Regions from separate parts of the Paenibacillus motobuensis genome, predicted to be linked through region 1. Evidence: riboswitches for the same ligand, from Rfam matches in the RefSeq annotation. Region 1 holds a riboswitch; each other region holds the start of a gene.

Region 1 (4,444 bases):
GACTCATCAGGCTGCCTTCACCTTAGATAAGAACAAGCCTGGGCAAATAGCTGGGATAGAGCATGTATCCTCCGCGCCTCAGAGCGAGAGCATCCAGCAGCCAACCGCTGAGGTGCTCAGCAACCGTGTAACGGAATATCATATCAACGTTAAGCTGGATGAACAAGAAAATACGCTGACAGGTTCAGAGACGGTTACCTGGACGCATCCTGGCAAGAAATCGGTCAACGAGCTCTACCTTCATTTATATCCGAATGCCTTTGCCTCAGCAGACAGTACATTTATGAAGGAATCGGGCGGCAAGCTGCGGAATGACGCCATGCCGAAGGATGGCTGGGGATCGATGGAGCTGACCGAAATTCGGACAACCGATGGGATCTCCCTGCTTCATCGGATTCAATATGTCCAACCCGATGACGGCAATACCAAGGACAAAACGCTGGTTAGAGTTCGTCTGCCTGTCTCTGTCCAAAGTGGTGAGAGCATTACCCTAAAGATCAACTTCACAGTGAAGCTACCGAAGATCTTTGCCCGCATGGGTGCTGCTGGCGATTTTGTTATGGCTGGGCAATGGTTCCCCAAGATAAGCGTGTACGAGCCTGCCGATACAAGGGGACGAGCCACTGAAGGTTGGAATCTGCATCAATACCATGGTAATTCAGAATTCTATTCCGATTTCAGTATATACAGTGTGGAGATCGATGTCCCCGACAACTACACCGTCGCCGCCACCGGCTTCCCGACCAAGGCAGCTAACAACCAGAACGGACGGAAGCTCGTCCATTACTATGCCGACGATGTGCATGATTTCGCTTGGGCAGCCTCGCCAGACTTCGTCTATGCAGAAGAGCCTTTCTCTTCCGACACGGTTCCCGGCGTGCGAATTAAGTTGTATCTTGATCCTGCACATAAGGATTTAAAGGAACGTTATTTCTATGCCGCCAAGGTAGCCTTGGCTAACTTCAGCAAGTGGTACGGACGCTACCCATACTCTACGTTATCGATTGTGGTCCCGCCCGCAGAAGCGAACGGTGCAGGGGGCATGGAGTATCCAACTCTGGTTACTTCCTTCGGAGCAAAGAGTGATTCCCCAGATTACAATGAGCTGGAGCGTACAGTTATCCATGAGATTGCTCACCAGTATTTCTACGGAATGATTGCAAGTAATGAGTTCGAAGAAGCCTGGTTGGATGAAGGATTCGCCTCCTATGCCGAAGATAAGCTGATGGAGCAGGAATTCACAACTAACCTTCCACTCCCGGTCCAATCAGCGATCATCACTTCCCCGGCTTCACTAACCCAGAATGCATGGAAATATGGAGATAGCGATGTATACGCCCAGAATGCTTATTATAGAGGGAAACTGATCCTGCTTGATATTGAGAGGCAAGTAGGTGCCAAGACGATGAAGCGAATCATGTCCAGCTACAGCCTCAAATACCGCTTCAAGCATCCGACAACGAAAGATTTTCAGCGTACCGTTGAGCAGATCACGGGTCGATCGTGGAAGGAATACTTCAACCAATACGTATATAGCGACAAAATGGCTGATTTCTCAGTCGATCGAATTCAGATTCATCCCTCCAATTCGAGCAGCGGATCGGTCTATGAATCAATCATCGATATAAGTCGTAAGGGCGCCAATTATCCAGAGGTAGCCATATTGCTCTCGTTCAAGGACGGGCATACTCTCCGTAAGACTTGGAATGTGGATAACGACACCCTGAAGATTAAGGTCCAGTACAAAGAGCCTGTGGATTGGGTACAAATCGATCCTGAATATGCGCTCGTTCTAGAGAATAAACACATTAACAACTACCTGAAAGCGGAGATTCAGGAGCCTGTAAGTACCCGCTCTACTTTAACGATCGTCAAATTGCTGGAGACCGTACTCGGCTCGTTATTATGGTAGGTACCTGACCTTACAAAACTCTGTATATGCTTCCGTATTAAATTTATCCGCAGCTCATTCTACGAAGCCTTACCTTAACAAAACTTGAGGGGGAAAAGTATGATCTATATACGTAGTGGATGGAGTCTTATAAAAAACCAGCTTCCCTCTATTATCATCCTGTTTCTGTATCAGCTGCTCTGGGGACTATTTTTATACAGGCTCGTCAATTCAGTAGTTACGGAGGTCTTGGTTAGATACCCAGATCCCCCGCCCAATATGCTCAGCCCGGCTCTATTCCTTCTGGAAGGTCAGTACGAGCTCAAGCATAGCTCAGACATCCGTCTCTATCTGGGGATTCTGCTCGGCATGGCTCTCATCCGACTGCTAGTGACGCCCCTGCTCCAGGCAGGGATCCTGTATGGCTTAATTCCCAAGGAGGAGCGAAAGAGCGGACTTCCGCTGTTCCGAGGCATGAAGGAGTTTGGGAAGCCGGTATTCTTCTTCCTATTTATCGAACTTATATTAATCAGCCTGCCCCTATTATGGATTGTCCCTCTCGTCCAGGGACTTCTGCCAGACATACTTCACTCAGGAACCATACAGATCTCCCCGATCTTGAAGATGTCGGCCGTTCTACTTGCTTGGATGATCTATTGCTGGCTCATTAACCAATGCTTGCTATTTGCGCAATTTGGCTATCTTTTCAAAAAGGGGCTATGGGGGTCTATTCTAATAGGTATTCGATATGTGCTTCCTGGAGCAGGCATCTCTCTCTTACTTGGCGCTTTTGCACTGATCTTGTTCTTAATCTTTGGCTCAGTATCGTGGATATGGACCGGAATACTCGCTCTTATTCTGCAGCAAAGCTATCCTTTCATACGAAGTTTATTCAGAGTTTGGGAAGTAACCTCTCAATATCAATTATGGAAAATAAAATCACAAAAAAGTTAAAATTCTTTTACCATTACAATCCCTTATACCACAAGGCCTCCGCCTGAATCGGAGGCCTTATTCTTTGTTTTTCTCTCTGAATCTTGTGAATTAGGCATTGCCAAAATATACTTCTCTTTGTTACAATAACAACAGCAGAAATTCAGTAACAGTTTTGTAATCATTATTGTCATAATAAGTCAAGTAATAGCAATAGCGAGTGTAATTATAACAATTATTTACGAAATCATGGCCGAATTCCCTTCACGGGGAACGGGGGAACCACTTTGGGTGAATTGATCTCGCTAGAGAGGGATCATAGGGAACCTTCAACCGAATCCGTAAGCTAACCTCGTAGGCAATCGGAAGGAGTATTTTTCTTGAAGAAACAGTTAACTACATTAGCTCTTGGTGTTACATTGCTTTTCTCCATCGGAACTGGCAGCGCTTTCGCGGATTCCAAATTAGACTCTGCTATTGATGGAGCGCTCGGAACGAAGTATGTATCCGGTGGTACAACGACTTCTGGGTTTGACTGCTCAGGATTTACGATGTATGTATTCTCCAAGATCGGTATCAAGCTTCCTCACCAATCGGGATCGCAATATAAAATGGGCGAATCCGTATCCAAGGATGAACTAATCGCTGGCGACCTGGTGTTCTTCAACACTTCAGGCAAAGGCATATCCCATGTGGGTGTCTATGTAGGTGAAGGCAAATTTGCTCACGCTTCCACTTCCAAGGGCGTTGTAATTAGCAAATTGAGCGAGAAATATTATGTAGATCGTTATGTTGGAGCTAAGCGCGTTATGAGTTCCGACAAGTACGAAGATGCTACTGGAGAAGTTACAGATCACGATGATGTAGAATAATAACGAATTTTAAGCCTGCGGCGATTCAATGGAATCCACAACCGCGGGTTTTTTATTTGCCTAAAGGCCTGCATTCCCCCCACTTCTGGCCCTATATGCCTATGAACTCAGACAGAAACACAGACTTCCAGATCAAATCTATCGACAAGCTTGTCAAACCTGGGCGGGTTTGGTAAAATGACCAGTGTAATAGTAACAAGTTTGTAATCTTTATTGTAACTATCGTAACTTTTGGGGTGCATCAACTAAGAACAGCCGAATTCCTAAGCACCCGGGAAACGGGGGAACCATTTGGGGTGAATTGGCGCTATCACGCTGCCATAGGGAACCTTCAACCGAATCCGCAAGCTAACCTCGCAGGCCTTGGAAGGAGCTTACATCTTGAGAAAAACAATCATCGCAGCCGCAGCAAGCCTGGCCATCTTCTTCACTATGCAAAGCGGCAATGCTTTTGCGAGCACCACACTAACTAATGTTGTTGACTCGGTATACGGTACACCTTACAGACTCGGTGGAATCAGCGCCAGTAGCGGCTTTGACTGCTCAGGCTTCACCAAATATGTATATCAGAAAATGGGCGTAACCCTACCTCGCGTATCGACAGATCAGTTCAAGCAAGGCGCTGCGGTAAGCAAGAGCCAGTTGAAGCCTGGCGATCTCGTCTTCTTCAATACAACCGGTAAAGGCGTATCCCATGTAGGAATTTATGTTGGTAATGGAGAATTCGCACATTCCTCCTCATCCAAGG
Region 2 (4,444 bases), on a different contig from region 1:
GAACAGCGGACAGGCATTCCCGTGCTTGGTGTGCTGCCCTTTCTGCCGGATCTGGAGATCGAGGCCGAGGATTCAGTCATTCTCGACTCATACGCCTCGATGCCTAAGCAGGGCCGCGATATCGATATTGTCGTTATTCGTTATCCGCGTATTTCCAATTTCACGGACTTCGATATGCTGGCTGCAGAGCCGGACGTGTCTGTGCGCTATGTCCAGCGAGCAGCGGAGCTAGGAGAGCCGGATGTAATCATCCTTCCAGGCTCCAAGGATACGATTAGCGACTTGGCATTTCTGCGAGAACAGGGGCTGGACGGGGCGATTGAGCAGTATATGGAGAGCAGCACTCATTCGCAACTGGTCGGTATTTGTGGCGGATATCAGATGCTTGGCGATGTACTCCTTGATCCAGAAGCAGTTGAATCCGGCAAAGTGAAGCAATCCCGTGGACTTGGCTGGCTGCCGCTGACGACGACGTTTCTTCCTGGCAAAAAGACAATCCGCACCGCAGGACATGTTCTACCTGATGCCCCGCTTAGCCTTTATACGATGGAGCCTGTTATCCCCGTTGGTGGCTACGAAATTCACTCCGGGGAGACGGTGTACTCAAGCCAAGTTGGTTTTGGGCTAGTTACTTATGGCTCATACGTTGTTGCACATACAAATGATGCGGCAAGTACCACTTCTCGGGGGAAAGATGTAGCACCCTTATTCCTAGTTCAAAGCGTTGATGAAGAGGAACGGATGGAGGGAGTCTGTCGCATTGATGGGCGAGTGTTCGGCACGTATTTGCACGGTCTATTCAATAGTGATGGTTATCGCCGGGCTTGGTTGGATGGAATTAGGCAAGCCAAGGGGCTGGAGCCCCTGGCTGCGACATTCTCCGCCGCCGCAAGGCGAGAGATTGCATTTGACCGACTTGCCGATCATGTAAGAGGGCATCTGGATATGGATCAAATATATGAGATTGCAGGCCTTCCAAAGAATCCTCAGTTTTGACACACGCTTACATTTGTAATACGATAAATATACGCTTAATTTTCGAATGGTAAAGTCGAAAAGCGGGGGAACCATTTTTTGGGGCGAATCGTTGTGTATAGTACACGTAGGGAACCATCTTTCCCGAGTCCGTCAGCTAACCTCGTCAGCAGTGGATGGGTCATCATTTATACTGCTTTGCAATGACCCTGCTACGGGTCTTTTTGTGTTAATATATGTGTTCAAAAAGGTCGGTTTTCAGCACCGAGAAGGTTGGATGAAGCTAGGGTCTGAGGAGCGAAGCGTACGTAGTAGGTACGTGAGCACCGGAAGACCCGGGTGAATTCAAGATTCGATGCCGAGTTACTCCGTGATTCACTTCGTGATCAAAAGTGGACTTTTTGAACTACCTCTATATGGATCTTTTTATATGGATATGACCCGTTATTACTCGGCATGTGATGCCTTGCGCTGCACTGTCATCTTTGGTTTCCAGGCTTCTTCTTTACGAATCGGCGATGTTGTAGAGATAAAGGAGGAGATGGTGTATGGCAAGCCCGAAGTACATTACAAATATCGATAAGGTGACGCAGTTGTCTCAAATCGAACGGGATCAACTTCGTCCGATTACTGACAAATTCGTGTTCCGGGTGAATGATTATTATTTGAATCTGATTGACTGGGACGATCCAAATGACCCCATTCGTAAGCTTGTTATTCCGAATACCGGGGAACTGCGCGAATATGGGCGTTGGGATGCTTCTGACGAGGATACGAATTATGTCGTTCCTGGCTGTCAGCATAAGTACCGGACAACGGCGCTTCTGATCGTCTCTGAGGTATGCGGTGCTTATTGCCGCTACTGCTTCCGCAAGCGGTTGTTCCGCAATGATGTGAAGGAAGCGATGGCCGATGTAACACCGGGGATTGAATACATCTCCAGGCATCCTGAGATCAACAATGTGTTATTGACGGGCGGGGACAGTCTGATTCTCGCGACTTCCAAGCTGCGTAATATCCTCGAACAGCTGCGGGCGATCGAACATGTGAAGATCATCCGACTTGGCTCGAAAATCCCTGTCTTCAATCCGATGAGGATCTATGAGGATCCTGATCTATTGCAATTGATCTCTGAATTTTCCTCAGCGGATAAGCGCATTTATGTGATGGCGCATATTAATCATCCGCGGGAGATTACGGCGGAAGCGCGCAAATGCTTCGAGGCGCTACATAAGGCTGGAGCCATCGTCGTGAATCAGACGCCGATCCTGAAGGGGATCAATGATGATGAGAAGGTGCTTGGGGAACTGCTCGACAAATTGTCCTGGGCAGGTGTAACGCCTTATTATTTCTTCATCAACCGTCCGGTTGCCGGAAATTCCGATTTTGTTATTCCGCTGCGGCGGGCATATGAACTGGTGGAAGGGGCTAAGGCCCGTACTTCCGGCTTAGGCAAGCGCGTTCGCTTATCGATGAGCCATACATCCGGTAAAATCGAAATATTGGCGATCGAGAACGGAATGGCGTATTTGAAGTATCATCAGTCCCGTGATGATGAGTATGGGAAGTTCATGATGCTTGAATGTCCAGAGGATGCAGCCTGGTTTGATGATCTTCCCGGCAATGAGTCGTATTGGAAGAAGCCTGAGAAGAAATTGGCCGAGGCCGTCTCGGTGAATGAACTGTAAGAAGATTATAGATCTTTTAACGCCAATGAACCGCCGGAATCCTATTTCCGGCGGTTCTTCTTGTATGATCTGTCCCTCTTAAACTTTGAATTTATTTATAGCCTCTCTCAAGGAAAGAGCATGCTGATGGAGCTGTTCAATAGCTCCGACATGGTTCTTCATTTCTTCGATTTGCCGGCTGGTGTTATTGGAGATTTCTTCGATACTGAGAAGAGATTTTCCGGTAATATTGGCCGATTCCTCAACAGAGGCAGTTACTTCTTCTGTGCTGGCCGAGATTTCCTCGGTTGCCGCCGAGACAGATTGAACACTTGAGTTAATCTCCGAGATCAGCTCGGTCAAATGGCTGAACGCCAGCTCTGCCTGATTCACTTGCTCCGTACCGGAACTAATCTCATTAGTAGCACGCTGCATCGTCTGCATCGAGCTTACAGTCTCTTCCTGGATGCTTAATAAGTATTCGCTGATCTTCGTTGTGGCATCCTTCGTCTGTTCAGCAAGCAGGCGAATTTCTTCGGCGACGACGGAGAAGCCTTTGCCATGCTCTCCAGCCCGTGCTGCTTCAATCGCCGCATTCAGAGCCAAGATATGAACCTGTTTCGTAATACTTGAGATCAGGTCTACGACTTGAATGATGGATGAAGCACGTTCGTTCAAGGTTGAAATATGTGTGAGCAATGATGCTGCGGCCTGCTCGACAAGGCGCATCTGCCCAGTCGCCGACTTGGCCAGCTCATTCCCGTTGTCAGCCTCATTTGAAGCTTGACCAATGCGCTCTGTTACTTCAGCGGAGGAACCGGCGATATGCTGGATCCCTAGCGAAATCTCTTCCATTGCACGGGCATTCTCTGCGGCCGCCCCGGCGATTACGGTGCTGCCTTTTTCAATTTCCTGCATCGAGTTGCCGGAATGCTCAATCAACTGCTGGAAGGTGTTCACAGACTGATAGATCTGATCGGAGCCTTGGATAACGCCATGGGAGCTATTTTGAACCTTGGTGATCATTTCTTTTAGCTCCGTAATCATCGTTTGGAAGCTGGCAGAGAGCTCAGCGATCTCATCACGTCCCGTAATGGTAATCTGTTGAGTTAAATCTCCCTGTGCCATTTGCGTAGTTACGGCGGCCAATCTCTTAATCGGTTTGATGATGCGTCTGCTGTTCGCATAAGCCGCGATCAGAGCCAGAACGATAACAATGGCAGCGATTACGATTCCGGTCCACAGAATTTGATCTTCCTTCTGTTTGATGAAGTTCGCATCCATACCTACAGCTAGAACAGCTGTGCTTCCAGACAGGCGGATATATGCAGTTTTGTGCACGCCATATTGATCACTGTACAGGTCGCTAACGCTCAGTTTGCCAGGATCTTTCACCTTCATCGCTTCCTGGATATCAAGCTCGTCCCCAACCTTCATGATCGAATCTTTATTAATTCCAATCACGATGGCCTTATCTTCTTTGACATCGAGAATATAGGCGGTATGCAGATGGAATTCCTCAACCTTTTTGCTGAGATAGGACTCTACGGCAAAGCGTGAATTTTCGCTTCCTTTAATAAGCTGGAGAGCCTGCGAATTATCAAGTCCTTTGTAAATATCCCTGGAGCTTGTATGCAGAACCTCATCGAATTGAGGAAGTACATTCTCGTCAATAATGCTCATGGCGATAAAGTAGAAAGTTGTACTGAATAAAATGGATGACAGGATTGTGATGACCGCAAATGTCAGCATAAATTTGCGACCAATGGAATGTTTGAATTTTCGCATTATATCCCCCTGAG
Region 3 (4,444 bases), on a different contig from region 1:
AAGACGACGTTCAACATCATCTGGGATAAAGCTGCCAAGCCGCCGAGCGGAGTAAGCGAATCATGCATATTATTGACGCTCCCCGTAGTCGCAGCGGTGGTAATCGCCGTAAAAAGTGCCGAGCCCGTAACCCCGAAACGAACCTCTTTGCCCTCCATATTTCCTTGCGCGACGTCTATCCCAAGCGTATGGAAGAGCGGGTTCCCGGCCTTCTCGCTGAAATAGACCAAAGACAGAAATGCAAGGAACAAGACCATCATCGCCGAGAAAATAACCCAACCCTGCTTCTTATTGCGCGCGAATAAACCGAATGTATAAGGTAATGACGCGCTGATCACCCACATGGACCACATCTCAATTGCATTCGTCAACCCGCTTGGGTTCTCGAACGGATGGGATGAATTTGCTCCAAAGAATCCACCACCGTTCGTGCCCAAATGCTTAATGGATTCCAGCGAGGCCACCGGTCCAAGCGAGATTCGCTGTACAATCCCTTCCAGCGTGTTCACTGCCGTGGTAGGCCGCAAGGTCTGCGGAACCTGAAGCGCGACCAGTAGCAGCGTCACGATCAGAGAAGCAGGCAGAAGAATACGGACAATCGCCTTCACAAAATCCTCAAAGAAATTCCCCAGCCGTTGGCCTCTTCCTGTAATTCCGCGGATAAAAGCGATGGCGGCGCATAGACCTGTAGCAGCTGATGTGAACATCATCATTGTGATTACAGCCATTTGCGAGAAATAGCTAAGCCCTGTCTCCCCGCTATAATGCTGCAGATTCGTGTTGGTCATGAAGCTAATTACCGTATTGAATGCCAGCGTCGGCTCCATGCTGCCGCTTCCTTCGGGATTCCATGGGAACCACTGCTGCAGGCTGAGAAGCAGAAAACTGATTGTCATCAACACCACATTCGTTGCCAGCAAGCTGATCACATATTTCTTCCAATCCATCGCTTCGCGCCGCCTATAGCCGGCTATGTTGAAAATAAACCGCTCCATTGCTCCGAAAATGCGATCACTACGATTAGGTACATTAGAGAAAACATGATATATATAAGTACCGACCGGCTTCACCAGCAGCAATATTACGCCGATCACAATGAACATTTGTAAATAATCCATAATACACTCACCCCATCTGGAATCCTACTTATTGTTTTTAAGCTCTGGCTTATCGCTCAAGCTTTGCTGCAAGCAGAAATCCAACCTCTCCGCTTACGGAATGGATGACATAAGAAGCTCCTAGCCCTTTGTAAATCATGCGCGGATTTCTATTCGGAGTAATAATGAAAATCTGATCACGCGTCCATCTCCGACAGATTTGCAAATAGCGACAGGTTAATGTCATACTCAGTTCAAAAATATAACAGCGTCCGATCGGAAACGGCGGGACGATCCAGCTCTGCTCGTCATCCGTCTTGATACGCAGTACATGTCTTACGCCCAGTTTATGAAGGACTTCTTCCTCCTTCTTGTTGTTCACCATGACCGCGAAATTACGCTTCGCCGCCATCAGCAGCAAAATAAACTTCAGTCCAACCGGATTCGGTGCTGCTACTAGAACAAACTCTTCCTCCACTTGAGAACACCCTCCTTGAATTTGCAGAGGACAACACAAAAGAAGCCGCAGGAAAGATAGTAACCTTTCCCGCGGCTTAATGAGTGGTCTTAGACCCACTACCCGACCTTGGTGGTTGCCTCTTCCTAGACGCTTACGAGGTTAGCTGACGGATTCGGGCGCGGAAGTCGCCCTACCTTGGAAAATACGTTTATCCTCCAAGCGATTCACCCCATGGAACTAAGGTTTAGAAGCCCGCAGATCGGGCATCACTCAGTACCGTTGGTTCCCCCGCTGCTGTCATATCCACGACAGCATTCAGCGAATTTTGATTGATGTTGTATTGTATTTCAGTTCATTTTTCAAAAAAGAGCATAAAAAACCACAGAGGCAAACGGTCCTCTGTGGCCGAATTCGTTGCGGCGCGCAGTCACCTTTCCTCTCTCATACCCACGCTGACGAAGTTAGCTGACGGATTCGGGCGGTGAGAGTCGCCCTACCTGAGAAGAGTCCATGGTCTCTTTCTCAGGATTCACCCCTGTCCGAATGGGCCTGTGTTGGCTCTCACACCAGCCCTGGCCATTCAGACGATGAGCAAGCTGCGTTGATCATCACACAGCAAGCTCTTGTTGGTTCCTCCGTTCTCTGGAACATCCCAGAGATTAAGCGATCGGAATTGGATAATATTGATTATGGATTGAATCATACCGCTGCAAGGTTTGACTGTAAAGCCAACTTCCCGGCAAAAAAAGCGATTAATTTAAAGGAATATGAAAATATACCGCTTACATTGATATGGCTCTCTCTAATTTTCGCTATAGCTCATTTCTACTCTTGATTTTAAATTCTTTTATAAGGATCCTGCCGGGGAAACTGTTGAAATCGCAGCTGCCAACGCGATAAAATTTTACTCATGTCTCTCCTTCGCTATAATAGAGTTAGTTCATCATTTTGCCAAAAGGAGCGATATTTATGAAAATAACGTATCTCGGACATTCATGCGTATATTTAGATACTGGCGATTGCCGTTTGATCATTGACCCGTTCTTGACCGGTAATCCTAAAGCAGCTGCTGTGGCTGAAGATATCGATGTCGATTATATCCTACTTACCCATGGGCACTCGGATCATATCGGGGATGCTGAGGTGATCGCCAGAAGAACTGGAGCCTCCATCGTAGCTATCGTTGAACTGGCGGGCTTCTTTGAGCAGAAAGGGCTTAAGGCGACAGGAATGAACCTGGGAGGTTCGTACAACTTCCCGTTCGGCAAGCTGACCTTCACTCCGGCTCTCCACAGTTCTTCCGTTGAAGTGAACGGAACGAATGTCTACCTGGGGGTTGCCGCAGGCATTGTACTCAATATCAACGGTTTCACGGTATATCATTGTGGCGATACCGCACTATTCAGCGATATAAAGCTCATCGGAAGCAAGCATAAGATCGATCTCGCTTTTATCCCGATCGGAGATTTCTTCACCATGGGACCGGAAGACGCTCTGCTCGCCGCCGAATGGATCGGCGCCAAGCACGTGGTCCCGGTTCACTACGATACATTTGGCATCATCAAACAGGACGGAACACAATTCGCCCACCAATTGCAAAAGCTTGGCATATCCGGCCATGCCCTTCTGCCAGGCGAAAGCCTCGATAAAGCGCAGTTGGAGCGTTAATTGGCCTATCTCGTCTAACTTCATCGACCGCTCTATTTATTCCATTAGCTCAGTTGCTAGAGCATCCGGCTCATAACCGCCCGCACCGACCACCCAAAGCTGGCCCAAACAAAAATAGCTGCTTATCAGCAGCTATTTGCTATTTTTATTTCTAACGAAACTACAGATCGTTATTTGCTCCAAAAAAGCGGGAAATTATTTTTAACGAAACACCATATCGTTATTTGGGCGAAATCCTGGCAAAAAGGTATGATTCGTATTCAATAGCGATACCCAGTTTTGTTAAAAATCTCAGCGGCCAAAATTGGAGCCAATAACGATACCACGTTTCGTTAGAATCTCCAAAATAGCAGAATCACGCAATCAGGCCCATGTTGCCTTCCTGGATCAAATCGAGAAATACCATACACCGGCCGACATAACGTCGTGCGATACTTACAACAAGACGTGGATTCGCTTCCGCAATCGGCGTTTCGCTTCTGCATCACCTTGTTCTCCCCTTTATGCCAGCTCAATTTTTCATTAGCGCTCCCTTGAACAGACAGGCACAGAGGTACTTGCTAATCCAAAGCTAGTCCAAAAGTTCCTTCCCTTTTGTCTCGGTGCCCAGCCAGAGGACGGCAATCGCGCCGATCAGTACGGTGACGAAGAACAGCCAGAAGATCGAGCTGATCGGTACTTCTCGGGCTACGAGCCAGCCAACCAGGAACGGAGCGATCACCCCGCCAACCCGGCCGAAGGAAGCAGCGAAGCCAACACCTGTCGATCGGACCTTCGTCGGATACAGCTCAGGCGTATAGGCATACATGCCTCCCCACGCCCCCAAGTTAAAGAAGGACAAGCAGATTCCCGAGGCAATCAGCATCCCTTCCGTCGTAGCGCTCCCGAACCAGGCCGCGCTTGCAGCAGTAAGTACCAGGTACAAGACTAATACGAATTTCCGACCGAACTTCTCTATGAAGTAGGCAGCTGTGAAATAACCCGGCAATTGAGCCAGTGTCATAATCAACACGTATTCAAAGCTCTTGACGAGACTGAAGCCCTTCAGGACCATGACCGAAGGCAGCCACAGGAACATTCCATAATACGAGAAGACTACAGTAAACCATAGGATCCAGAGCATGATCGTCGAGCGTCGATGAGGAGCTGACCATACAGATTGCAGCTTCTCTCTTACTGAAAATCTCTGTCTCATTGTATCAGATTGCGCGACAAACCG

The links. A riboswitch is a leader RNA that binds a small molecule or an ion and turns the genes downstream of it on or off. The one in region 1 is predicted to bind cyclic di-AMP.
Region 2: linked by a shared signal. The riboswitch ahead of ABD014_RS06730 (KamA family radical SAM protein) and the one ahead of ABD014_RS21225 (C40 family peptidase) in region 1 are both predicted to bind cyclic di-AMP.
Region 3: linked by a shared signal. The riboswitch ahead of ABD014_RS12660 (hypothetical protein) and the one ahead of ABD014_RS21225 (C40 family peptidase) in region 1 are both predicted to bind cyclic di-AMP.

What each region holds. Positions count from the first base shown of each region.
Region 1 covers NZ_BAAACX010000020.1:37,913-42,356, forward strand. Annotated here, with positions in the region: gene ABD014_RS21215 (M1 family metallopeptidase) at 1-1,912, shown strand, start outside; gene ABD014_RS21220 (hypothetical protein) at 2,012-2,845, shown strand; cyclic di-AMP (ydaO/yuaA leader) riboswitch at 3,066-3,201, shown strand; gene ABD014_RS21225 (C40 family peptidase) at 3,205-3,696, shown strand; cyclic di-AMP (ydaO/yuaA leader) riboswitch at 3,940-4,074, shown strand; gene ABD014_RS21230 (C40 family peptidase) at 4,078-4,444, shown strand, end outside.
Region 2 covers NZ_BAAACX010000007.1:341,623-346,066, forward strand. Annotated here, with positions in the region: gene ABD014_RS06725 (cobyric acid synthase) at 1-996, shown strand, start outside; cyclic di-AMP (ydaO/yuaA leader) riboswitch at 1,019-1,162, shown strand; gene ABD014_RS06730 (KamA family radical SAM protein) at 1,524-2,663, shown strand; gene ABD014_RS06735 (methyl-accepting chemotaxis protein) at 2,742-4,430, opposite strand.
Region 3 covers NZ_BAAACX010000009.1:431,939-436,382, forward strand. Annotated here, with positions in the region: gene kdpA (potassium-transporting ATPase subunit KdpA) at 1-1,118, opposite strand, end outside; gene ABD014_RS12660 (hypothetical protein) at 1,168-1,575, opposite strand; cyclic di-AMP (ydaO/yuaA leader) riboswitch at 1,691-1,888, opposite strand; cyclic di-AMP (ydaO/yuaA leader) riboswitch at 1,993-2,233, opposite strand; gene ABD014_RS12665 (metal-dependent hydrolase) at 2,527-3,225, shown strand; partial or broken gene ABD014_RS12670 (sigma factor) at 3,587-3,726, opposite strand; gene ABD014_RS12675 (MFS transporter) at 3,797-4,444, opposite strand, start outside.